One region of the Roseateles sp. AC306 genome, then DNA from elsewhere that is predicted to be linked to it. Evidence: predicted binding sites of a transcription regulator. Region 1 holds the regulator's gene; each other region holds the start of a gene.
What was found. Region 1 encodes LexA, which represses DNA repair genes until DNA is damaged. Its sites were predicted from a motif close to ACTGTATNNNNATACAGT; they were not measured.
Positions count from the first base shown of each region.

Region 2: a site for LexA is predicted at 4,945-4,962, ahead of AC0IZJ_RS09675 (LexA family protein). Genes of this name have one in related genera too.
Region 3: a site for LexA is predicted at 3,480-3,497, ahead of recA (recombinase RecA). Genes of this name have one in related genera too.

Region 1 covers NZ_CEEDEB010000001.1:602,639-610,129, forward strand. Annotated here, with positions in the region: gene ubiG (bifunctional 2-polyprenyl-6-hydroxyphenol methylase/3-demethylubiquinol 3-O-methyltransferase UbiG) at 1-522, shown strand, start outside; gene AC0IZJ_RS02415 (HAD-IA family hydrolase) at 519-1,196, shown strand; RNA gene ssrA (transfer-messenger RNA) at 1,210-1,582, shown strand; gene AC0IZJ_RS02425 (DUF72 domain-containing protein) at 1,818-2,798, opposite strand; gene lexA (transcriptional repressor LexA) at 2,869-3,537, opposite strand; gene AC0IZJ_RS02435 (asparaginase) at 3,623-4,540, shown strand; gene AC0IZJ_RS02440 (organic hydroperoxide resistance protein) at 4,541-4,975, opposite strand; gene AC0IZJ_RS02445 (MarR family winged helix-turn-helix transcriptional regulator) at 5,011-5,487, opposite strand; gene AC0IZJ_RS02450 (DUF1304 domain-containing protein) at 5,617-5,979, shown strand; gene AC0IZJ_RS02455 (ATP-binding cassette domain-containing protein) at 5,972-7,491, opposite strand, start outside.
Region 2 covers NZ_CEEDEB010000003.1:355,640-363,130, reverse strand. Annotated here, with positions in the region: gene AC0IZJ_RS09705 (hypothetical protein) at 23-151, shown strand; gene AC0IZJ_RS09700 (hypothetical protein) at 281-1,174, opposite strand; gene AC0IZJ_RS09695 (hypothetical protein) at 1,275-1,574, shown strand; gene istA (IS21 family transposase) at 1,768-3,306, shown strand; partial or broken gene istB (IS21-like element helper ATPase IstB) at 3,303-4,054, shown strand; gene AC0IZJ_RS09680 (hypothetical protein) at 4,384-4,734, opposite strand; gene AC0IZJ_RS09675 (LexA family protein) at 4,963-5,409, shown strand; gene AC0IZJ_RS09670 (Y-family DNA polymerase) at 5,414-6,721, shown strand; gene AC0IZJ_RS09665 (DUF2726 domain-containing protein) at 6,778-7,257, shown strand; gene AC0IZJ_RS09660 (hypothetical protein) at 7,254-7,491, shown strand, end outside.
Region 3 covers NZ_CEEDEB010000009.1:116,003-123,493, forward strand. Annotated here, with positions in the region: gene sucC (ADP-forming succinate--CoA ligase subunit beta) at 1-1,099, opposite strand, end outside; gene AC0IZJ_RS17985 (DUF2889 domain-containing protein) at 1,124-1,696, opposite strand; gene AC0IZJ_RS17990 (RecX family transcriptional regulator) at 1,873-2,385, opposite strand; gene recA (recombinase RecA) at 2,405-3,442, opposite strand; gene AC0IZJ_RS18000 (response regulator) at 3,594-4,265, shown strand; gene AC0IZJ_RS18005 (sensor histidine kinase) at 4,266-5,783, shown strand; gene rodA (rod shape-determining protein RodA) at 5,761-6,915, opposite strand; gene mrdA (penicillin-binding protein 2) at 6,912-7,491, opposite strand, start outside.

The DNA of each region.
Region 1 (7,491 bases):
CTGAGCGACTCCATGGCCCGCGCCGGTGCTCAGGTGCTGGGCATTGACCTGTCGACCAAACCATTGAGAGTTGCCGAACTGCATGCCATGGAGGCAGGCACGGAAGGCGTCGAGTACCGTGAGATTGCGGTCGAGGCGCTTGCGGCCGAGCAGCCGGCGAGCTTCGACGCCGTCACCTGCATGGAGATGCTGGAGCACGTGCCCGATCCCGCCTCCGTCGTGCGCGCTCTGGCCACTTTGGTCAAGCCCGGCGGCTGGGTGTTTTTGTCGACGCTGAATCGCAACGCCAAGTCCTTCGTTCTTGCCATCGTCGGCGCGGAGTACGTGCTGAACATGCTGCCCAAGGGCACGCATGAATACGCGCGCTTCCTGAAGCCTTCCGAACTGGCGCAGTTCTGCCGCGACGCTGGCCTGGAGCTGCAAACCAGCCGCGGCCTGAGCTACAACCCGCTGACGCAGCGCTACAGCCTGGGTAGCGACACCGACGTCAACTATTTGCTCGCCTGCCGGCGTCCGTTGTGAGTCGCCTCGCCCCGCGCTGGGTGCATCTGCGGGCCGTCCTGTTCGATCTTGACGGCACGTTGATCGATAGCGCCGAGGACTTGGCCCGCGCGGCGAACGCGATGCGCGCCGAACGTGGCCTGTTGCCGCTGCCGCTTGGGCAATATCGGCCGCACGGCGGCTCGGGGGCCCGCGGCATGCTGGGACAGGCATTCGCCGTTGCGCCCGGGCAGCAGTTTTACGACGAGCTGAAGCGCGAATTCCTCGACCGCTATGAGACGCTGATGTATGACAACACGCGAGCGTTTGCCGGCGTCGAGGCCGAACTCGCGGCGTTGTCGGCTGCGGGTCTTGTCTGGGGCATCGTCACCAACAAGGCAGAGCGCTTCGCGTTGCCGTTGACGGCGGCGCTGCGTCTGGGTGCGCGGGTGTTGGTGGGCGGTGACACCACCGGCCATACCAAGCCACATCCGGCGCCGCTGCTGGAAGCGGCGCGCCGTCTGGGCGTTGCTCCCCAGGGCTGTCTCTACGTGGGCGACGACGAGCGGGATGTGATCGCTGGTCGCGCGGCCAGCATGGCGACGGCGGTTGCGGCATGGGGATACCTGGGCGCGCAGGCAGATTTCAGTCAGTGGGGCGCTGATATCGCGCTGGCCGCTCCAGGCGAGCTCTTGAAACAGCTCGGACTGGCCTAAACTAGCGAGCTCTGGGGCCGACTTGGTTTCGACGTGGGTGCGGATCCGGAGTAGGGCATGCCGAGCACCAGTTCGCTCGTAAAACCACTGGAAACAAAGTAACTGCAAACGACTCTACGTTCGCACTCGCCGCTTAATTGCGGATGAGCTTCTCAACGGCAGGCCGATGGGCCGGGCTGAATCCCGCAAGGGGCTAGGCTGAGAAGTCACTCACATCGGCTGGCAATGCGCTGGGTCACTCAGTGTGTTGTGAGACTAAGTGACTGGCGGGAAAGCTAGCGTGCCACTGCGCGAGTTGACCGTGAGATTCAAATCAGCCGGCTAAGCATGTAGATCTGCCCGGTGATGGCTTGCGGACGGGGGTTCAATTCCCCCCGGCTCCACCATTACAGAGTTCAGCGAGGTTCGCTGAATTCCAAAAAAGGCCTAAGTCAATCAACGACTTAGGCCTTTTTCTTTGTCCGTCAGCGTCCGGGTAAGTGCGCCACCTTCCGGCATCTGACCGGGTAACTTTCAGGATAGCCCGGCTCGTCGGGGTGACACTCCTCGCAGAGTTACCCAGCCGGTATTCGGGCTATGGACCCCACCACGATTGATGGTGAGAGCGCGCGAGCGCGGGGGCTATTTCTTTGCACCGAATCCCTTTGCTCGTACGCGGGGACCCGGCATAGCCCAGTCGGGCATCGACGCTCCTCGCTCGCCGATCGGGCTGTCGAGGCCCAGCTTGCGGGTGAGCGTCGCGGCGTCAAAGGGTGCATGAACTTTGACGTCGTTGTCGAAATAGCAGTAGATGTCGCGGCGGGAATGATGGGGACCGGGATCCGTGGAGGCCAAGCGGGCGTCGTATACCTGGTGGCCGCTGCTCCAGGCCTTGACGCGCGTCGCCCAGCGGTCCAGCGCCTCGCCGCTGTAGCCGCTCGCGTAGAGCTCCTTGTCGCCGTGCAAGCGCACATAGACGAAATCTGCGGTCAGGTCTTCAAGCAATGGCCATTTGCCGGCTGTATCGGCGACGACCAGCGCGACCTCGTAACGCCGCAGCAGCGCGATGAAAGCTGGGTCGACAAAGCTTGGATGGCGAATCTCGACGGCATGGCGCATCGAGCGTTTGCGGTCGATGTCCAGGCTCACCCGGCCTTCAACGCGCGAGTCGTGACCTCTGGCGATACGCGCCGCCGCTTCAGTGTCATGCGGCAGCATGGCGAAAAATGCTTCGAATCGATCCGGCTTGAAGGGCAGCATCGGCGGGAACTGCCAGAGGATGGGGCCGAGCTTGTCACGCAATTCGAACAGGCCGTTCGCAAGAAAATTGGCCAGTGGCGTCTCGATTTCCTTCAGCCGCCGCATGTGGGTGATGTACTTCGGCGCCTTCACGGAGAACACAAAGCCGGGGGGCGTGTCATCGCGCCACTGCGCGTAGTAGTCCGGGTGCTGAAGCGAGTAGAAGGAGCCGTTGATCTCGATGGTGGGCACCATCCTCGATGCGAACTCAAGTTCGCGTCGCTGGACCAAGCCCTCCGGGTAGAACACACTGCGCCAGGGTTCGTATCGCCAGCCGGAGATGCCGATTCGAATGTCACCACCGGGAGCGCGTGCCTTGGCCATGCGGCAACGGGGCAGGGCGCGTGCCCAAACCGGCGTCGATCCAAGCGAATCGCGCGCCGTTCAATATCGATCAGTTGAAGCCTTGCCCTCTGATCAAGCCGACGGCCAGGCCCTCGATGCTGAAGTGCTCGCTGTCGTTCACATGAATGGGCTCGAAATCAGCGTTCTCAGGCAGCAGCTGGATGCCGTCCGGCCCGCGCTTGAAGCGTTTGACGGTGACTTCCTCACCAACGCGGGCGACGACGATCTGGCCGTTGCGGGCTTCCTTGGCGGACTGCACGGCGAGCAGATCGCCGTCGAGGATGCCGATGTCCTTCATGCTCATGCCCTTGACCTTGAGCAGGTAGTCGGGCTTCTTCGCAAACAGCGTTGGCTCGACGGTGTAAGTCTGCTCGACATGCTCCTGCGCCAGGATGGGAGCGCCGGCGGCAACGCGGCCGATCAAGGGAAGCGTGAGTTGGGCGAACGCCGGGATGGGCAGGCTGAACTGGCGGGCGCGATTGACGGCATTCAGCGTGTCGGACTTGAGGCGGATGCCGCGCGAGGTGCCGCCGACCAGTTCGAGAACACCCTTGCGCGCGAGGGCCTGCAGATGCTCCTCGGCGGCGTTGGCGGATTTGAAACCCAGTTCGGCGGCGATCTCGGCGCGGGTGGGGGGCGAGCCGGTGCTTTCGATCGCGTTGCGCACCAGGTCGAAGATCTGCTGTTGGCGGGCGGTAAGCTTGGGTTGGTCTTGCACGGGCGGCCTTTTCAAGGTGGCTGGAAATTTGTCCAGCACCTGTATTTTTGTCCAGGAAACCAGCAAATTGCAAACCCCAGCGAAATTGATCGTCATTCTGGGCACCGGCGGCACGATTGCTGGCACCGCTGCAAGCGCCAGCGACGGCGTGGGCTACACGGCCGCGCAGCTGCGTGTCGAGGACTTGCTCGCTGCTGTGCCGGCATTGGTGGGGCGGCCATTGGAGGCGCAGCAGGTCGCACAGTTGGACAGCAAGGACATGGACTGTGCGACCTGGCAGCGCCTCGCGCATGCCGTGCAGGCGCAGTTGGCGCGGCCCGAGGTGGCGGGCGTCGTTATCAGCCACGGCACGGACACGCTGGAGGAGACAGCCTACTTTCTGCACCGCGTGCTGGCGCCAACCAAGCCCGTGGTGCTGACGGCGGCGATGCGGCCGGCGACGGCGCTGGCGCCCGACGGGCCGCAGAATCTTTTCGACGCTGTGCAAGTGGCGGCCACCCGGGGCGCCATGGGTGTGGTCGTTGTGCTGGCGGGTCGCGTGCATGACGCGATACAGGTGCGCAAGACGCACAGCTACCGCGTCGATGCCTTCGAATCGGTGGACGGCGCGCTCGTGGCCCGGGTGGAGGAGGGCGCGGTCCGGCTTGTTGGCCGCTGGCCGGTGGGTGAGGCGTTAGGTCTGAATCGTGTCGCAAGGCCGGCGGAGAGCTGGCCACGCGTCGACATCGTGCTCAACCACGCCGGCGCCGATGGCCGTGTCGTGCAGGCACTGCTAACGGCGGGTGTGGACGGCATCGTCGCAGCCGGGACAGGCAACGGCACGCTGAGCATGACCCTGGAGGATGCGCTGCGTGACGCCGAGGTGCGCGGCGTACGCGTGCTGCGCAGCACGCGCTGCGACGCCGGGCCGGTGATGGACCTGCCCGGCCTGCTGCCGAGTGCCGGTGCACTGAGTCCGGTCAAGGCCAGGATCGAGCTGATCCTGGTCCTGCTCGCGGGCTGATCAGACGATCGTCAGCGTCACGTCCACATTGCCGCGCGTGGCGTTGGAGTACGGGCATACCTCGTGGGCGGTGGCCACCAGCGCTTCCAGTGCGGCGCGCTCCATGCCGGGCACGGAGATCTTCATATCGACCTGGATGCCGAAGGCGCCCGGCTTGTTGGCGTGCGGGCCGATGGCGACATCGCTGGTGATGGACACCTCGGCGGGCAGGCTGATCTTCTGCTTGCCGGCGACGGCCTTCATCGCGCCGATGAAGCAGGCGGAGTAGCCGGCCGCGAACAACTGCTCGGGGTTGGTGCCCGGGCCGCCGGCGCCGCCCAGTTCCTTGGGCGTGGACAGCGTCACGTCGATGGCGCCATCGGAAGACTTGGCAGTGCCGGCGCGGCCGCCAGTGGCAGTTGCGGTGGCGGTGTAGAGGGCTTTTTCGATGGCCATGGGGGCTCCTTTGGGGGTCGTGGTGGGAAAGGTGATCAGTCGGTAGTGGCTTGACTCAGCTGCTGCCGGAGTTCGTGCAGCCGCTGGGTCAGTGCGACGAGCTCGTCCAGCTCGCAGGCGCTGGCGCAGGCGAGCTGGTTGGGGATGTCCAGCGCCAGGGAGCGCAGCTTGCGGCCTGCGGGTGTCAGAAACAAGTCGACGCGGCGCTCGTCGTCCGTGGCACGGAGGCGCTCGACATGGCCCAGCAGCTCCAGTCGCTTGAGCAGTGGCGTCAACGTGCCAGAGTCCAGCGACAGGCGTTGGCCGAGCGCGGACACGCTCAGGCCATCAGCCTCCCACAGCACCAGCATGGCGAGGTATTGCGGATAGGTCAGGCCCAGCGGCGCCAGCAGCGGCTTGTAGAGCTTGGTCATGGCCAGCGAGCTGCTGTACAGCGCGAAACACAATTGACGATCGAGCTGCAGCCATTGCGTGCGGGGATCGCTGGCGGTGGACGGCTTGGCGCGTGGCATGGCTTCTAATGTAGTTGGCAATTCAATTGCGTACAAGTTAAATGGTCTTTCCCACGTCTTTTAGCGACAGGGGACCTTAGGGCCATCTGCGAGGATGCGCCACCCCAATCAATGATGAGGAGAGAGACGATGCAGACACTCGCAATCGTGCTGGCGGCGCTGGTGGCACTGCTGCACCTGTACTTCCTGGTGCTGGAAATGTTCTTCTGGACCAAGCCGCTGGGCCGCAAGGCCTTCGGGCTGAAGGCGGACTTTGCCGAGCAGAGCAAGTCGCTGGCGGCCAACCAGGGGCTCTACAACGGCTTTCTCGCTGCGGGCCTGGCCTGGGGCCTCGTGCAGGGCGCCGCGGGAGCGGGCAAGCCCTGGCTGGTGTTCTTCCTGGGCTGTGTCGTCGTGGCCGGCGTATTCGGCGCGGCTACGGCCTCCAGGAAGATCTTGTTCGTGCAGGCGCTGCCGGGCGCACTGGCCCTGGCAGCGGTGCTTCTTAGCTGAGCGCTTCGATCTGCTCGCCCAGCTCCAGCCAACGGGCTTCGTCGGCTTCGAGCTGGTCGCTGATCGCCTTCAGCCTTTTGCCCATCTCGGCGATGGCCGACGCGGCGGCGCCTTCAGCGAGCTGAGCTTCGATGCTGGAGCGCTCCGTGGCAAGCGCATGCATGCGCTTGTCGATCTGCTCCATCTCCTTGCGCAGCGGCCGCGTCTGGTCGGCGAGCTTGGCGCGCGCCTGACCTGAGACCTTGCGGTCCTCGCGCGCTGCGGGGGCCGGCGCAGGTGCGGCGGCAACCACCGGCGCGGGCGCGGCTGCTGCCGCCGATTGCTTCTTGGCAGCGCGGGCGGCTTCCTTGCTCTGGTCGAGCAGCCACTTCTGGTAGTCGTCCAGGTCGCCGTCGAAGGGCTTGACGACGCCGTCGGCCACCAGCCAGAACTCGTCGCAGACCTCGCGCAGCAACGCGCGGTCGTGGCTGACCAGCATGACCGTGCCCTCGAACTCGTTGAGCGCCATCGACAGCGCCTCTCGCGTGTTCAGGTCCAGGTGGTTGGTGGGCTCGTCCAGCAGCAGCAGGTTGGGGCGCTGCCACACGAGCATGGCCAATACGAGGCGGGCCTTCTCGCCGCCGGACAGGCTGCCAACCTGCTGGTTAACCATGTCGCCGGTGAAGCGGAACTGCCCGAGGAAGTCGCGCAACTCCTGCTCGCGGCCGGCCGGGCCAACCTCGCGGGCCAGCCGCACCATGTGCTCCAGCGGGCCTTCGTCCAGCCGCAGCACGTCCAGCTCCTGCTGGGCGAAGTAGCCGATGGACAGGCCCTTGCCCTGCGTCAGCCTGCCGGCGAGTGCAGGTTGCGTACCGGCAATCGTCTTCACCAACGTCGACTTGCCCTGGCCGTTGGCGCCCAGGATGCCGATGCGCTGGCCGGCCAGCACGGAGCGGTCGATGTTGCGCACGATGGTGGTCGTGCCATAACCGGCCGACATCTCGTCGAACATCAGCATCGGGTTGGGCAGATTGAGCGGCTCGCGGAACTCGAAATTGAAGTCGGCCGAGGCGAGTACGGGCGCGAGGCGCTCCATGCGCTCCAGCGCCTTCACGCGGCTCTGCGCCTGCTTGGCTTTGCTGGCCTTGGCCTTGAAGCGGTCGATGAACTTCTGCAGGTGGGCCACGCGCTCCTGCTGCTTGGAGAAGGCCGCCTGCTGAAGCACCATGCGCTCGGCGCGCTGGGTCTCGAAGCTGGTGTAGTTGCCGCCGTAGCGCACCAGCTTGCCTTCGTCCAGATGCAGCGTGACCTTGGTGATGGCGTCGAGGAATTCGCGGTCGTGGCTGATGATGATCAGCGTGCCGTCGTAGCGCGCCAGCCAGGCTTCCAGCCAAACGAGGGCGTCCAGGTCCAAGTGGTTGGTGGGCTCGTCCAGCAGCATCAGCTCGGCCGGGCACATCAGCGCGCGGGCCAGCTGCAGGCGCATGCGCCAGCCGCCGGAGAAGCTGTTGACCGGGGCGTCGAGCTGCTCGC
Region 2 (7,491 bases), on a different contig from region 1:
ATCAACCATCGAAAGGACATCCATGAAATCCAAGTTCATCAAGATCGCCGCTGCGGTCGCTCTGATCGGCGGCTCTGCCGCAGCCTTCGCCGCTCAAGCTTGCTGCGACGACATCGCCTGCTGCATCCAGCAGTTGCTGTGCTGCCTGTAAGGTCTCATTGAAGTGAGTCTGGGCCGGCTTCATCGCCGGCCTTTTTGATTCGCGAGCATCAGTGCCTGCAAAGACCCCAAGGCTCGCCTGTACGGCGAGAGCGGGCTCGTGACATGTCATCAGCCCATGTCACCTGAACTTCGAGCGGGTCTTGATACGGTCGATCAGCCGCATGGGTTGCGACGGCGCCAGTGCAGGGCCTGGGGGAGCTGGTGGCTCCACGTCTGAGTCTGAGCGTTCGATCATCCGCTTCAACAACGCCTCCACCTCCCGAACCCGCCCGATCTCCACATGCCCGTGCTTGGCGCGCAACTCGTTCGTGAAGAACACCATCTCCTGACGACGGTCAGGCCGCAGGTACACCCAGCGCTTGAGCGTCGTGTCGATGAGCATGAACAGCTCGTCAGCCAGTGGCGCGACGATGGGCAGTTCCGCCACCGCCGGCTGCATGCAGACATAGGCCTGCCAAGCCAGGTCGCGCAACTCAGGCGAGGCGATCAACTGGGCCTTCGTCATGAGCAGCGTGGTCGCCTGCAGCCCATCAAAGCCGGCCACCTCCACGAGCCGGTTCGCACATGCTGCGTCGAAAGCGCGCGAGCGCAGGTGGCCCGTCGAAGACCGCACCGGTTCGAACAGGAGTGAAGCAACTTCCGGGGCGAGGCTTGCCATGGCTTCATCCACCCACCGGGCATCCACCTCATCCTGGCGCAGCAGTGCCTTCATCGGCGCGTCGAAATAGGCGGCTGTGCCCGGATACCTCGCCTCCGCCAAGTCCACCGAACACGGCTGGTCGGGCTGACGCTGCGGCACGCGCTCTCCCGACTCGTAGAGATGCCACTTGCGAGACCGCTTCACGCCATCGGAGCCTTGACCCATCGGGCGCGCTTCGAGTTCCTGCTCAATGGCATGCGGCGACAACCCGGAATGAACCTTGACCGCAGAGACCCAAAGGCGGGTGAACAAGGCATCGACGGGATGCCGCTTCGGCCGCCCAGGGCGCGGCGGGAGGATGAACTGAGGCATGGGCCGAGCGTACAGAAATCCGTAATAACTGTCGGGTGGGCAAAAGCGTGACAGGCGGGAACACTGCGGTGCTGGCGGCATGTGTCGCCAACATCACCCGATGGACGCCGCCGACATTCCAGACCTCGAAACACTGAAGAAGCAACTCCGCCAGGACCTGGAGCGCATCCACGGGCCGCTCCTGGGCGGCCCGAAGCTGGTCGCCGCGCTGGGGCACAGCAGCGCTGCGTCGTTGCGCCAGGCGCGCCGGCGCGGTCGCGTGGCGGTACCGCTCTTCACACTGCCGAAGCGGCGCGGGTTCTTCGCGCTGACGCTCGACGTGGCGAACTGGCTGGCTGAGGCGCGGCTCACGGCCAAGGTCACGCACCCACCTTCACCCACCGCAGGAGAGTCCAGCTAGATCGACACCTGACACCACCATCCCGCCCAGAAACGCAAAAGCCCAGGGCGGCAACCCCGGGCTTCAGCGTCGGCTCAAGAGCCAATCGAACTTCAAAACGTCGATGGCAGTATGAGCTGCATGCCCCTCAGGCGTCAAGCCTGAGCGGGCGGCTGGGTGAACTCATCTGTTCATCAACAGCAAAGGAAAACCCATGAGGGTTCCCGTCCACCTGCAGCGCGAAGCTGCACGTCTTCACTTCTACGACTCCTCTCAGTCCAGCCGCGCCATCGCGCGCATCAGCGGTCTCTCGGCCAATACCGTCAACGACCTGCGCGCCAAGCTGCGCGGATGCGGGAAGGCTTGGCCCGAACTCCAGGTTCTCGACGACGACACCTGGTGCGCCACGCTCGGCACGCAGGACCGCAGCAGGGTCCCCGTCAAGCCAGTGCCCGACTGGTCATGGGTTCACGAGCAGATGCAACTGCCTGACGCCACGATGGAGCGCATCTGGCGCGAGTGGCGAGAGAGCTGCCCCGATGGCGTCGCGTACTCACAGTTCACGGCGCTGTATCGCGACTGGGCCAAACGCCAGCATGTCGTGATGCGACGCTCCCACCGCCCCGGCGACAAGCTGTTCGTGGACTTCGCCGGCCGCACCGTTGAAATCCGCGATCCCGAAGGCGGGCCGTCCACCTTCGCGCAAATCTTCGTGGCGGTCCTCGGCTACTCGAACTACACCTACATCGAGGCGCTGGCCAGCCAGACCACGCCGGACTGGGTGTTGTGCCATGTGCATGCCTTCCAGGCGCTGGGCGGCGTACCTCAGTGGGTGGTCAGCGACAACTTGAAGGCGGCCGTCTGGCGGCGAGAGCGCGAGCGCATCGTGCTGAACCCGGCCTACACCGACTGCCTCCGTCACTACGACACAGCGCCGCTGCCTACGGGCTCCCGCAAGCCGAAGCACAAGGCCAAGGCTGAAGTAGGGGTGCAGATCGCGCAACGCTGGGTGCTCTTCGCGCTGCGCGAGCGCGTGTTCTTCAGCCTGGCCGAGTTGAACGTGGAGCTGGTGCGGTTGACGGCGCAGCTCAATGACCATCCCTTCAAGCGCCTGCCCGGCTGCCGGCGCGAGCGCTTCGAGGCACAGGACCGGCCGGCGCTCAAGCCGCTGCCGGCCGTGCACTTCGAGCTGAGGGACTGGCGGTACGGCGTGCGCGTGCAAGATGACCACCACGTCGAACACGGCAGGCGCTACTACTCGGTACCGCATCACCTCGCCCGCGAGCGGGTGGACCTGTGCGTTGCGGGCCAAGCTCTGGAGGTCTTCCACAAGGGGCGGCGCGTCGCGATGCATCCGCTGCTGGCTACCGCCGGCGAAGCGGCCACGCTGCCCGAGCACCGGCCGCTGGCCCACAGGCGGGTCTTGGAGGGCGAGCCCAAGCTGTTGCTGGCCTGGGCGACAGAGGTCGGCGCCAGCGCGGCGCGGATGATCGAGCACCACCTGCAGCAGCGCCACGACGCGGCCAACGGCCTGAAAGCGGCACAGCGCCTGCGCGATCTGGCGCGGCACTACGGGGACGAACGCTTCGAGCAGGTCTGCGCCTATGCGCTGCCGCTGAACATCACGACGTTGCGCGGGGTCACGTCGATCCTGAAGGAAGAGGCGGACTTGCGTGCGAGTCGGCCGCCACCCAGGCCGCCTGCCGTGATTGGTGAGGTTCGCGGTGCCGACTACTTCAAGGAGCCGGCATGAGCAGCACACAACAGACGCTGGCGCGGATGCGCGAGCTGCGCCTGGGCGCAATGGCAGAGGCCTACGAGCATCAGCTCCAGCAGCCTCGGCTCCACGAGATGAGCTTCGAAGATCGCCTGGCGTTGCTGGTGGAGCATGAGGCATCGCAACGGCACGACCGCAAGCTCAAGCGGTTGTTCCGCGCAGCGGCGCTACCTGAGCCGGCGGCGCTGGAGGACCTCGATCCAAGGACCCAGCGCGGCATGGACCGAGCGCAGATCGCCAGCCTCGGGAGCTGTGACTGGATTCGCCGGCAGCAGAACCTCATCATCCAGGGCGCCACCGGTGTCGGAAAACGTGGCTGGCCTGTGCGCTCGCCGGTCAGGCGTGTCGGCTGGACATCCCGGTCATGTTCTTCCGAGCCAGCGATCTATGCAGCACCATCAGGGACCGGGCGCATGAGGGCGCGCTGCCCAAGCTGAAGATCGCCCTGGCCAAGCCGAGTCTGCTGGTGCTGGATGACCTGGGGCTGGGTGAAATTGACACGCTGGCGGGGCAGTTCCTTCTCGAACTGGTGGACCGGCGCCAGCGCACAGGGTCACTGCTCATCACGAGCCAGTACCCGACAGAGAAGTGGCACGCCTTCTTCCCGGACCCGACTGTGGCCGACGCGGTGCTCGACCGCATCGTGCACAAGGCGCACCGCATCACGCTCAAGGGCGAATCGATGCGCAAGGTGATGGCCAAGAAGTCGTTCCAGGCTGTCTAGAAGCGCCAGCACGCTGCGCAGGACTTCCAGCGGACTGCGCAGCCCGTCGGAACTGGTGCTCATGTTGCCGGAATTGCTGATGAAGTCGGGCCTGACGCTCAGGACGCAAAGGCGCCGCTGACTGCCAGCGCCGGACCCGGTGCTCAAGACACGTCGTGCAAGGTGCTCAGCAAAGACTGGACCGGGTGCTCAGGCAGCGCCGGAATATGCAATCGGAAATCTGGGTGCTTCCGGACGGCGACTACGAGGGCTGCCACGCAGAACTGGAAACCCACGCCCGCTGGGCATACGAGCTCATGCTAGAGGCGGTGTACTCAGGCCGCGAGGGTTCAGCGGACTAGCCGGAAGTCGCCGTGTCCCATCTCTTGCCAGAGGATCCGGGCCTGACGCCCCAGCAGTATGGAGAACGCGTTGAACGGCTCCTCTCCCATCTCGCTTTGGAGTTCGAACAGGCGGCTCTGCGAGATGTCGTCGTCATAGATCAGCCAAGCCCAGCTGCCCTGCTCATCGACTTGTTCGAACTCGAAGAAAAAGCACAGCCCGCTCCGGTGCCATGCCCTCGCGGCCGCACCGCCGTCGTTTTTGATCTCCCAGTCACCGCGCCACTCGGCCGGCCACGTGGTTGCGTCGAACCCAACGGCGGTCTCCGTGGTCGATGTGGATGAGTTGCGATCGGTCACGTCAGCGTACCTCTGCGCCTGAAGGCCGGCGAGCCCGCCCTGTTCTTTGCCGGGTCTTGAGGATGGTCCGGGTACCGCTGGGGCGGCAGCAGGCCTGCTTCGCGCCGAGCACGACGGGGTTGATGGCCCATTCCTCATGCGACGGGGTCGTGCTGCTTTGCATGTTTCAACCTTCGCTTGCGGGGACGCGCCGATAAAGGCGACACCTATACTGTACAAAACAACAGTATGCAGCGCATCAGCCTTTCCTCCGACATCTGCTTGGTACGCGTTCAAGCGGTGCCCCTGCACGTCCGCGACCTTGGCGTCGCGGTTCACGCCGGCTTTCCAAGCCCGGCCGAAGACATCGGCGCCAAGCGCATCGACCTCACCGCGGAGCTGGTCAAGCACCCCCAGGCCACATTCCTCCTCCGCGCGCGCGGCGACTCTATGCGCGACGCCGGCATCTTCGATGGAGACGTGCTAGTGGTCGACAAGGCGGTGACCGCAAAGAACGGCCATGTGGTCATCGCCGTCATTGATGGCGAGTTCGTTTGCAAGCACCTTCAGCTTCGCGCCGGCCGCGTCAAGCTCAAATCTGCCAACCCGAGCTACCCCGACATCGTGCCCAAGGAGGGCCAGGTGGTGGAGGTCTGGGGCGTCGTGACGGCAGCGATCAAGACCATGCCCGTGTGACGCCATGCTGGCGCTTCTGGACATCAACAACGCCTACGTTTCGATGGAGCGGGTCTTCCGCCCATGCTTGAACGGCCTGCCAGTTGTCGTGCTGTCGAACAACGACGGGTGCGCGGTGGCCAGAAGCGATGAAGCACGAGCGCTCGGCATCAAGATGGGCCAGCCGTTCTTCCAGTTCCGGCATCTGCAAGAGGATGCTGGCCTCGTGGCGCTCTCCGCCAACTTCGGCCTGTACGGAGATATGAGCGACCGTTTTATGAGTCTTGCGGCTGGACTCGGCCCCGAGCAAGAGGTCTACAGCATCGACGAGACCTTCATCTCGCTCGACGGCGTGCGCGGTGACTTGGTGGCGCGCGCTCGGACGATGCGCGCCAGGGTACTGCAGTGGCTGAGCCTGCCCTGTAGCGTAGGCATTGGCCCGACCAAGACCCTGGCCAAGTTCGCCAACCACGTTGCTAAGTCGGCTGAGCGTAAACCAGGGAGCTACCCGGCCGAGCATGCGCAGGTGTGCCACGTTGGCCGCTTGTCCGCGGCGGCGCTCGACCAGTTGCTCGTTGCAACGCCCGTCGGAGACATTTGGGGCGTAGGGCCACGCATTGGCGGGCAGTTGCGGGCAGCCGGCATCACGAACGCCAGCCAATTGGCCAAGCTGGATGCGAGCACTGTGCGCTTGAACTGGTCGGTCGTGCTGGAGCGAACGGTGCGAGAGCTTCAAGGCACGCCCTGCCTGGAATTCCAGGATGAGCCGGAGCCGCGACAGCAGATCGCGTCGACGCGTTCGTTCGGACAGCCCGTGCAGGAGCTGGGACAGCTAGTCCAAGCGGTGACCGAGTTCTGCACCCGTGCGTCGGAGAAGTTGCGCTGGCAGCAAAGCCATGCCAGCAAGGTCATGGTCTTCGTTCGGACCAGCCCCTTCCGTAAGAAGGATGCGCAGTACTCCCGCTCCGTCGTGATGCCGCTGCGCCGCCCGTGCGCCGACACCGCCGCGATCGTTCACGCAGCGATCGATGGGCTGCGGGGTATCTACAAGCCGGGCATCAATTACGCCAAGGCGGGGGTGATGCTGATGGGCCTTCAACCTGCAGAAGCCGGGCAGACCGAGCTCGACCTCGAGGACGATGAACCCGCCGGTGACCGTAACCGGCTCATGGAGGCTGTAGACGTCGTCAACGACCGCTTTGGCAAGGGCACGATTCGCGTGGGATCGGCCAAACCCCGCCGGGCCCCTCAAGGCTCGTGGGAAACGAAGCTGGAGCGGCGCACGCCGGCATACACCACCGACTGGACGGCGATGCCAGTCGTCAAGTGCTGAAGCGCTTCAAAATCAGACGCCGCCGGCGTGAGGACCGGTGAGCTCAAGGGGAGACGATGAGCAAAGAGATGCTGTTTGTGCTGGTTTTGGCCGTCGTGGTGTCAATCGCGGCTGCTGTACTCAAGGGCGCGGGTCGCCGCAAAGCGTCGGGAGAAGTGCGGCCGAAGAAGTTGCTCACCGATCGGGAACAGCCCATGTTCCACCGGCTACAGCAGGCTTTTCCAAACGACATCGTCTTGAGCCAGGTCGCCTTTTCCGCTCTGATCACCGCCAAGGACATGCCGACCCGCGCCACCTTCAATCGGAAGGTCGCCGACTTCGTCCTGGCCACCAAAGCGTTCGAGGTGCTTGCTGTGATCGAGCTCGACGACGCAAGCCACAAGGGCCGCGAGGTCCATGACAGCAAGCGCGACACGCTCCTGGAGCGCGCGGGCTATCGCGTGCTGCGCTTCAAACACGTCCCTGACGTCGACGCTGTCCAGCGCGCTGTGCGCCCGCCAATTGCCCTGGAACCCAATCTCACGCCACAACGATGAACCAACCGATCGTTCGGCGAGCGCTTGAGCTCGCCAAGAGACACCCGGACTGGACAGGCCAGCAGGTGCTGGACGTGGCCATGGATGGGCATGTGGAGACGCATCCAGATTTCGAGGTGCCGCCCAACATCGATGGTTACGTCGACTGGCTAAACCCCCCGTCTCCCTTTGCGCATGTGCTGAAGAGCGCCTTCGGCCCGCAGCTGACCGTCGATGAGTTCGACGCGCGGTCCG
Region 3 (7,491 bases), on a different contig from region 1:
GCAGGCCGGATTCGGCCAGCATCTTCTTGCCCAGGTCTTCGTTGGTGCCCTTCATGCGCACGACCAGCGGCACGGACAGGTTCACGGCCTTGCAGGCGACGATGACGCCTTCGGCGATGGTGTCGCACTTCATGATGCCGCCGAAGATGTTGACGAGGATGCCCTTGACGGCCTTGTTCTTCAGCATGATCTTGAAGGCTTCGGTGACCTTCTCAGCCGTGGCGCCGCCGCCGACGTCCAGGAAGTTGGCCGGCTCGCCGCCGAACAGCTTGATGGTGTCCATCGTGGCCATGGCCAGGCCGGCGCCGTTCACCAGGCAGCCGATGTTGCCGTCCAGGCTGATGTAGGCCAGGTCGAACTTGCTGGCTTCGACTTCAGCCGGGTCTTCTTCGTCCAAGTCGCGGTAGGCGACGATCTCGGGGTGGCGGAACAGCGCGTTGGCATCGAAGTTGAACTTCGCGTCCAGGGCCATCAGATTGCCCTTGGAGTCGCAGTTCAGCGGGTTGATTTCAACCAACGACGCGTCCGTGTCCATGTAGCACTTGTAGAGCTTGGCGAAGATGTCGACGGCCTGGTCGATGGACGCGCCGCTCAGGCCGATGGCCGCAGCGATCTTCTTGCTTTGCTCGGTGGTCAGGCCCACCAGCGGGTCGATCATCTCGGTGATGATCTTCTCGGGCGTGGAGTGGGCCACTTCCTCGATGTCCATGCCGCCTTCGCTCGACGCGATGAAGGCGACTGTCTGCGTGCCGCGGTCGGTGACCAGCGAAACGTAGAGCTCCTTGTTGATGTCTGCGCCGTCTTCGATATAGAGGCGACGCACCTTCTGTCCTTCCGGGCCGGTCTGGTGAGTCTTGAGCTGCATGCCCAGGATGGCTTCGGCCTTCTCCTTGACGTCATCAATCGTCTTGGCAACCTTGACGCCGCCACCCTTGCCGCGTCCACCCGCGTGGATTTGGGCTTTCACGACCCAGACCGGGCCGCCCAGCTTCTGGGCGGCTTCAACGGCTTCCTGCACCGTGAAGGCGGGGATGCCGCGCGGCACCGGCACGCCGAACTGGCGCAGGATTTCTTTGCCTTGGTATTCGTGGATTTTCATGGCTGGTCTTTCGGGTCGGGGAAGTCAGGATTCTTGGGTGGCTGGCTCGGTCGGTTGGTGCCAACGAGGATAGAACTGGGCGACGGTCGCGCTGTCGCGGCGCAACGCGTGGCAGCGGTCAAGCTGGAAGGGCGGGTTGCCCGCTGCATCGCCTTCGCGGGTATCGATGACCGAGCCGGCCATGGCCTGGATGACGGCCGTGGGCAGGATCTGACAGAGCTCGGTCAGATGCGTGCAGCCGCGCGTACCGCCGAGACGTTCGGTGACGGCCTGGCGAAAGCCCTTCATCAGATTCAGGCCGACGAGCCGGGCATAGGCGTCGCGGTGCTCGCCGCAGGCTTGCGGGTAAGGCATCCACAGCGTTTCGGACGAGGCGGCGGTGATCGTCAACGTCGCGTCGACGGTCAGATGCAGGTGCATCTCGTGGATGGGATCGCCCGCCTTGCGGGGCACGCCGGCCAGGGGCACGTCATGCGACTTGGTGTCGCTGAGGCTGGCTTCGACGTCGAACAGGCCATCATCACGCGCAAACACTCGCACATCGAGGGCGCGGCGGTGCAGCGGGCGGCGCGTGACGGTGGGGTGGACTGCGGGCATGGGCGGGAAGCAAGCGAAACAAACCGGCCGGTGCCGGTACAGCGGTTTTGCCAGCTTTCGGAGTCGCTTTGCCTTAGGGGGCCAGAGGCTTGTAACCGGTGAACCGCCGTTTCGGGGCAGCCGGCAATGTAGCACGGGGGGTGAAAATCACCCCTGCGCGCTCTGGCAAGCCGCTCTTAGGCCTTGAGCAAGCGGCGCACCACTTCGGGGGCAAAACCCCGGGCAAGCAAAAACCGGCTTTGGCGTGCCTGTTCGGCGACGCCTCGGGCAGGTGCAGCCCCGAAACGTTTCAGCCAGACCTCGCGGGCGCGCTCCAACTCGGTCCCGCGCAAAGCGGCCTGCTGCTCGGCGTCCAATTTCAGCCCATGCTGCGCGAGTTCCTGCTGGATGCGCTGGGCGCCGAAACGGCGGGCGCGCAGATGCAGGCGAGATTCGACGAAGCGGGATTCGTCCAGATAGCCGCTGGCGGCAAGGGCATCGAGCAGGGCGTCGACCGCAGACTCGCTGGGTTCAGCGTCGTAGTCTGAACCGGCGTCGTTACCGTCGTCCGCAGTTTGAGCCGCCGCGAGGCGAGCATGCCGTTGCCGTTCGATGCGCATCAGCTTGCGCCGCAGCTCGATCCGGCTGTGATCACGTTGAGCCAGCAGGCCGATGGCGCGAGCCTTCAGCGACAGCGGCGCACGCACCATGGCAAACCGCCGGAGGGGCTTATTCCGGTGTCGCGGTGGTCAGCAGCGCCACACCCAGCGATTCGCGGATCTTGTTCTCAATCTCGATGGCCACGTCGGGGTTTTCACGCAGGAACTCGCGAGCGTTGTCCTTGCCTTGCCCAATCTTTTCGCCCTGGTAGGCGTACCACGAGCCGGACTTCTCGACGATCTTGGCGACGACGCCCATGTCGACGATCTCGCCCTCGCGGCTGATGCCCTCGCCATAGAGGATGTCGAACTCGGCTGTCTTGAATGGCGGGCTGACCTTGTTCTTGACGACCTTGACCTTGGTCTCGGAGCCGATGACTTCCTCGCCCTTCTTGATGGAGCCGATACGGCGGATGTCCAGGCGCACGGAGGCGTAGAACTTCAGCGCATTGCCACCGGTGGTCGTTTCGGGGCTGCCGAACATGACGCCGATCTTCATGCGGATCTGGTTGATGAAGATGACCATGCAGTTGGTCTTCTTGATCGTGGCGGTCAGCTTGCGCAGCGCCTGGCTCATCAGACGGGCCTGCAGGCCGGGCAGGCTGTCGCCCATTTCGCCTTCGAGTTCGGCCTTGGGCGTCAACGCCGCAACCGAGTCGATGACGATGAGGTCCACCGAGCCGGAACGCACCAGCGCGTCGACGATCTCGAGCGCCTGCTCGCCGGTGTCAGGTTGGCTGATCAGCAGTTCCTGCAGATTGACGCCGAGTTTCTGGGCGTACTGGATATCGAGCGCGTGCTCGGCGTCGATGAAGGCACAGGTGCCGGCGAGCTTTTGCATCTCGGCGATGACCTGCAGCGTCAACGTGGTCTTGCCCGAAGACTCGGGGCCGTAGATCTCGACGACGCGGCCGCGCGGCAGGCCGCCGACGCCCAGCGCGATGTCCAGGCCAAGGGAGCCGGTGGAGACGACCTGGATGTCTTCAATGACCTCGCCTTCACCCAGACGCATGATGGAGCCCTTGCCGAACTGCTTCTCGATCTGGGCGAGGGCGGCTTGCAGGGCCTTGGCTTTTTCGGTGTTCAGGGCTTTGACGGGGGCGTCCATGCTGGTCTCCAGATGCAGTGAGTGAATTATGGGCCAATCTGTATGTTTGTACAGTGGTTTGTCCCCAGGATTGATGAGCATGCTAGGTGCCAGCTGGCTCATGGCGTGAGCCAGCTGGCCAACGCCTAACATCCGCAGCGGAGACAAGACGATGCGCATCCTGATTGCCGAAGATGACCAAGTGCTGGCCGATGGGCTGTTGCGCGCATTGCGCGCGTCGGGCTATGCGGTGGACCGCGTCAGCAGCGGCACGGAGGCCGATTCGGCGCTGGCCACGCACGAGTTCGATCTCGTGATCCTGGACCTCGGCCTGCCGCGCCTGCATGGGCTGGAGGTGTTGCGCAAGCTGCGCGCGCGCGGCTCGACGATGCCGGTGCTGATCCTGACCGCAGCGGACAGCGTCGAGCAGCGCGTCAAGGGCCTGGACCTGGGCGCCGACGACTACATGGCCAAGCCCTTCTCGCTGCAGGAGCTAGAGGCGCGTGTGCGGGCACTGACCCGGCGCGGCCTGGGCACGGCCAGCAGCGTCATCAAGCATGGGCCGCTGACCTTCGATGCCACCGGTCGCGTGGCCTACATCAACGAGCAAATGCTTGAGCTGTCGGCGCGCGAGCTGTCGCTGCTGGAGGTGCTGCTGCAGCGGGCCGGGCGGCTGGTCAGCAAGGACCAGCTCGTCGAGCGGCTGTGCGAGTGGGGCGAGGAGGTCTCGAACAACGCGATCGAGGTGTACATCCACCGGTTGCGCAAGAAGATCGAACAGGGACCGATCCGCATCGCGACGGTCCGCGGCCTCGGCTACTGCCTAGAGAAAATCTCGTCGTAAATGCCGGCAGAGAACGGCGCCAACCCGCAGCAGCAGGGTTCGCTGTTCGGCGAGATCCTTGATTGGATGCTCGCGCCGCTGTTGCTGATCTGGCCGATCAGCGTGGCGCTGACGTGGCTGGTGGCCCAGGGCATTGCCAGCCGGCCCTACGACCGCGAGCTGGGCGAGATGGCGCGCAGCCTGGGGCAGCAGGTGGCTGCCCCCGACGCGCCGGCGCGCAGCCGCGACCGCTACGCCCTGGCGCCCGAGGCAGCGGCGCTGCTGCGGGTGGACGCTTCGGACACCGTTTTCTACCAGGTGCTCGGCCTGCGCGGCGAGCTGCTCAGCGGCGACGCGACGCTGCCGGTGCCCAGCGAGGACGGCGCCATCGTGCCCTGGGAGCTGCACTTCCGCGATGACGAGGTGGGCGCGGATGCCGTGCGGGTCGCCTACCTCTGGGTCGCACCCGAGGGCCAGGCGGGGCAAGCCAGGACCATGCTGGTACAGGTGGCCGAGACGCTGGGCAAGCGTGGGCGGCTGACGAACGAGATCATCAAGGGCGTCATCCTGCCGCAGTTCGTCATCCTGCCGCTGGCCGTGTTGCTGGTGTGGCTGGCGCTGGCGCGCGGCATCGCCCCGCTGAACGAGCTGCAGCGGCGCATCCGTTCGCGCGAGAGTTCAGACCTGTCCCCCATCGACGAGCAGCGCGTGCCCGACGAGGTAGCGCCGCTGGTGCAGGCCATCAACGACCTGCTGGCGCGGCTGGATTCATCGATGAGCCGGCAGAAGCATTTCCTGGCCGATGCGGCGCACCAGCTGAAGACGCCGCTGGCGGGGCTGCGCACGCAGGCCGAGCTGATCCAGCGCGAGATCGACGCCGGCCGCGCCTCGCCCGAGGAGTTGAAGCGCTCGCTCGCCCACATCGCCCGCGCCAGCGAGCGGGCGGCCCATATGGTCAACCAGCTGCTGTCGATGGCGCGAGCAGAGGATGCCGAGCAGGCCATGCGGCGTGAGCCGCTCAACCTGGCCGAGGTCGCCGTCGACACGGTGCGCGACTTCGTGCCACGCGCGTTGGAGCGGCGCATCGACCTCGGCTACGACGGCGTCGTGCCGGAAGACAGCCGGCTGCGCGTGCAGGGCCAGCCGGTGCTGATCGGCGAGCTGATCCGCAACCTCGTCGACAACGCACTGCTTTACACACCGGCCGGCGGCCTGGTGACGGTGCGTGTCGTGGAGGATCCGTTCGGCCAGGTCGTCGTGCTGCAGGTGGAAGACACCGGGCCGGGCATTGCGCCGGCTGAGCGGGAGAAGGTCTTCCAGCCCTTCTACCGTTCGCTGGGCAGCGGTGCGGAGGGCTCGGGCCTGGGGCTGGCCATCGTCAGGGAGATCGTGCAGCAGCACGAGGCCGAACTGACGCTGGACGACACGCGTCTGCGCCGCGCGGCGGGCGGGGAGTCGCCGGACGGGCAGGGGCCGGGCGCGCGGTTCACGATCCGCTTTCCTGCCGAGGTACCGGCTACGTCTTCACCAGCTTCTTGACACGGGCGATCGACATCAGCAGGCCGAGGCTGAGCCCAAGCGTCACCATGGCCGTGCCGCCATAGCTGACAAAGGGCAGGGGCACGCCGACGACAGGCAGGATGCCGCTCACCATGCCCATGTTGACGAAGACGTAGGTGAAGAAGGACAGCGTCACCGCGCCGGCCATCAGCCGCGTGAACAACGTGGGTGCGTCGGAGGCGATCATCAGGCCGCGCAGGATCAGCGCCGTGAAGCCGGCCAGCAGCGCCAGCGCGCCGAACAGGCCGAACTCCTCGCCGAAAGCCGCGAAGATGAAGTCGGTGGTGCGCTCGGGAATGAACTCCAGGTGGGTCTGCGTGCCCTTCATGAAGCCCTTGCCGGTCAGGCCGCCGGAGCCGATGGCGATCTCGCCCTGGATGATGTGGAAGCCTTTGCCGAGCGGGTCCTTGGACGGGTCCAGCAGCGTGCAGATGCGGTGCTTCTGGTAGGGCTTGAGCACCGGCCAGGTCACCTCGGGCTGGCAGATCTGTTCCTCGCTGAGCACCAGCGTGGTGGCGCCGGCCGCGGCGAGCACCAGGGCCGGGGCGATCAGCTTCCAAGGCAGGCCGGCGAAGAAGATCACGTACAGGCCCGCGGCCAGCACCAGGATGCCGGTGCCGAGGTCAGGCTGCTTGGCGATCAGGAAGAAGGGCAGCAGCAGCAGCGCGAAGGCGGCGACGAAATCCGGCCAGCGCAGGATGCCCTCGCGCTTCTGGAACCACCAGGCCAGCATCAGCGGCGTGGCGATCTTGAGCAGCTCGGACGGCTGGATCTGCGTGATGCCGATGCTGAGCCAGCGCGTCGCGCCCTTCTTGGTGACGCCGAACACGGCGGTCGCGATCAACAGCGCCAGGCCGAGCGTGTACAGCGGGATCGCCAGCGCCATCAGCTTCTGCGGCGGCACCTGGGCGACGATGAACATCAGGCCCAGCGCCAGGGCCATGTTGCGGCCGTGGTCGACGAAGCGGGTGCCGTGGTCATAACCCGCCGAGTACATGCACAGCAGGCCCCAGCCACACATCCACAGCACGGCAAGCAGCAGCGGGATGTCGAAGCCGATCAGCCAGGGTCGCAGCCGGCTCATCAGCGGCGGGCGCTCGATGACGGTCATCGCGAAGCTCCTGACGCAGGTGCAGGTGCGGAGGCTGCGGACGCCGCTGGCGACGCAGGCGAAGTGGGCGGCAGCAGCGGCACGTCGGCCGCCTTGCGCGGCACGCCGATGGGCGCGAAGGTCTGGCCCAACTGCGTCTTGGCGATGTCTTCCTCGCTGGGGTAGACGCCGGCGAGCAGATAGTCGAACACGCGGCGCGCGATGGGCGCCGCAGACATCGAGCCATAGCCAGCGTTCTCGACGATGACGGCCAGCGCAACGGTCGGGTTGTCCACAGGTGCGAAGGCGACATAGAGCGAGTGGTCGCGCTTGCGCTCGTCCGCCTTGATGTTGCTGTACTTCTCGCCGGCCTTCAGGCCGATGGCCTGGGCGGTGCCTGTCTTGCCGCCGCTCTGGTAGGGCGCGTTCAGGAAGGCCAGGCGCGAGGTGCCTTCCAGCGTCACGCCGTTCATCGCGTTCTGGATGACGGCGACATCGGCGGGCTTCAGCGAAAGCGGCTCCAACGCGTCGCTGGCGATGCGGCGCTGCTCGTGGCGCACGACGTCCTCAATCTCGCGCACCAGGCGCGGCTTGAAG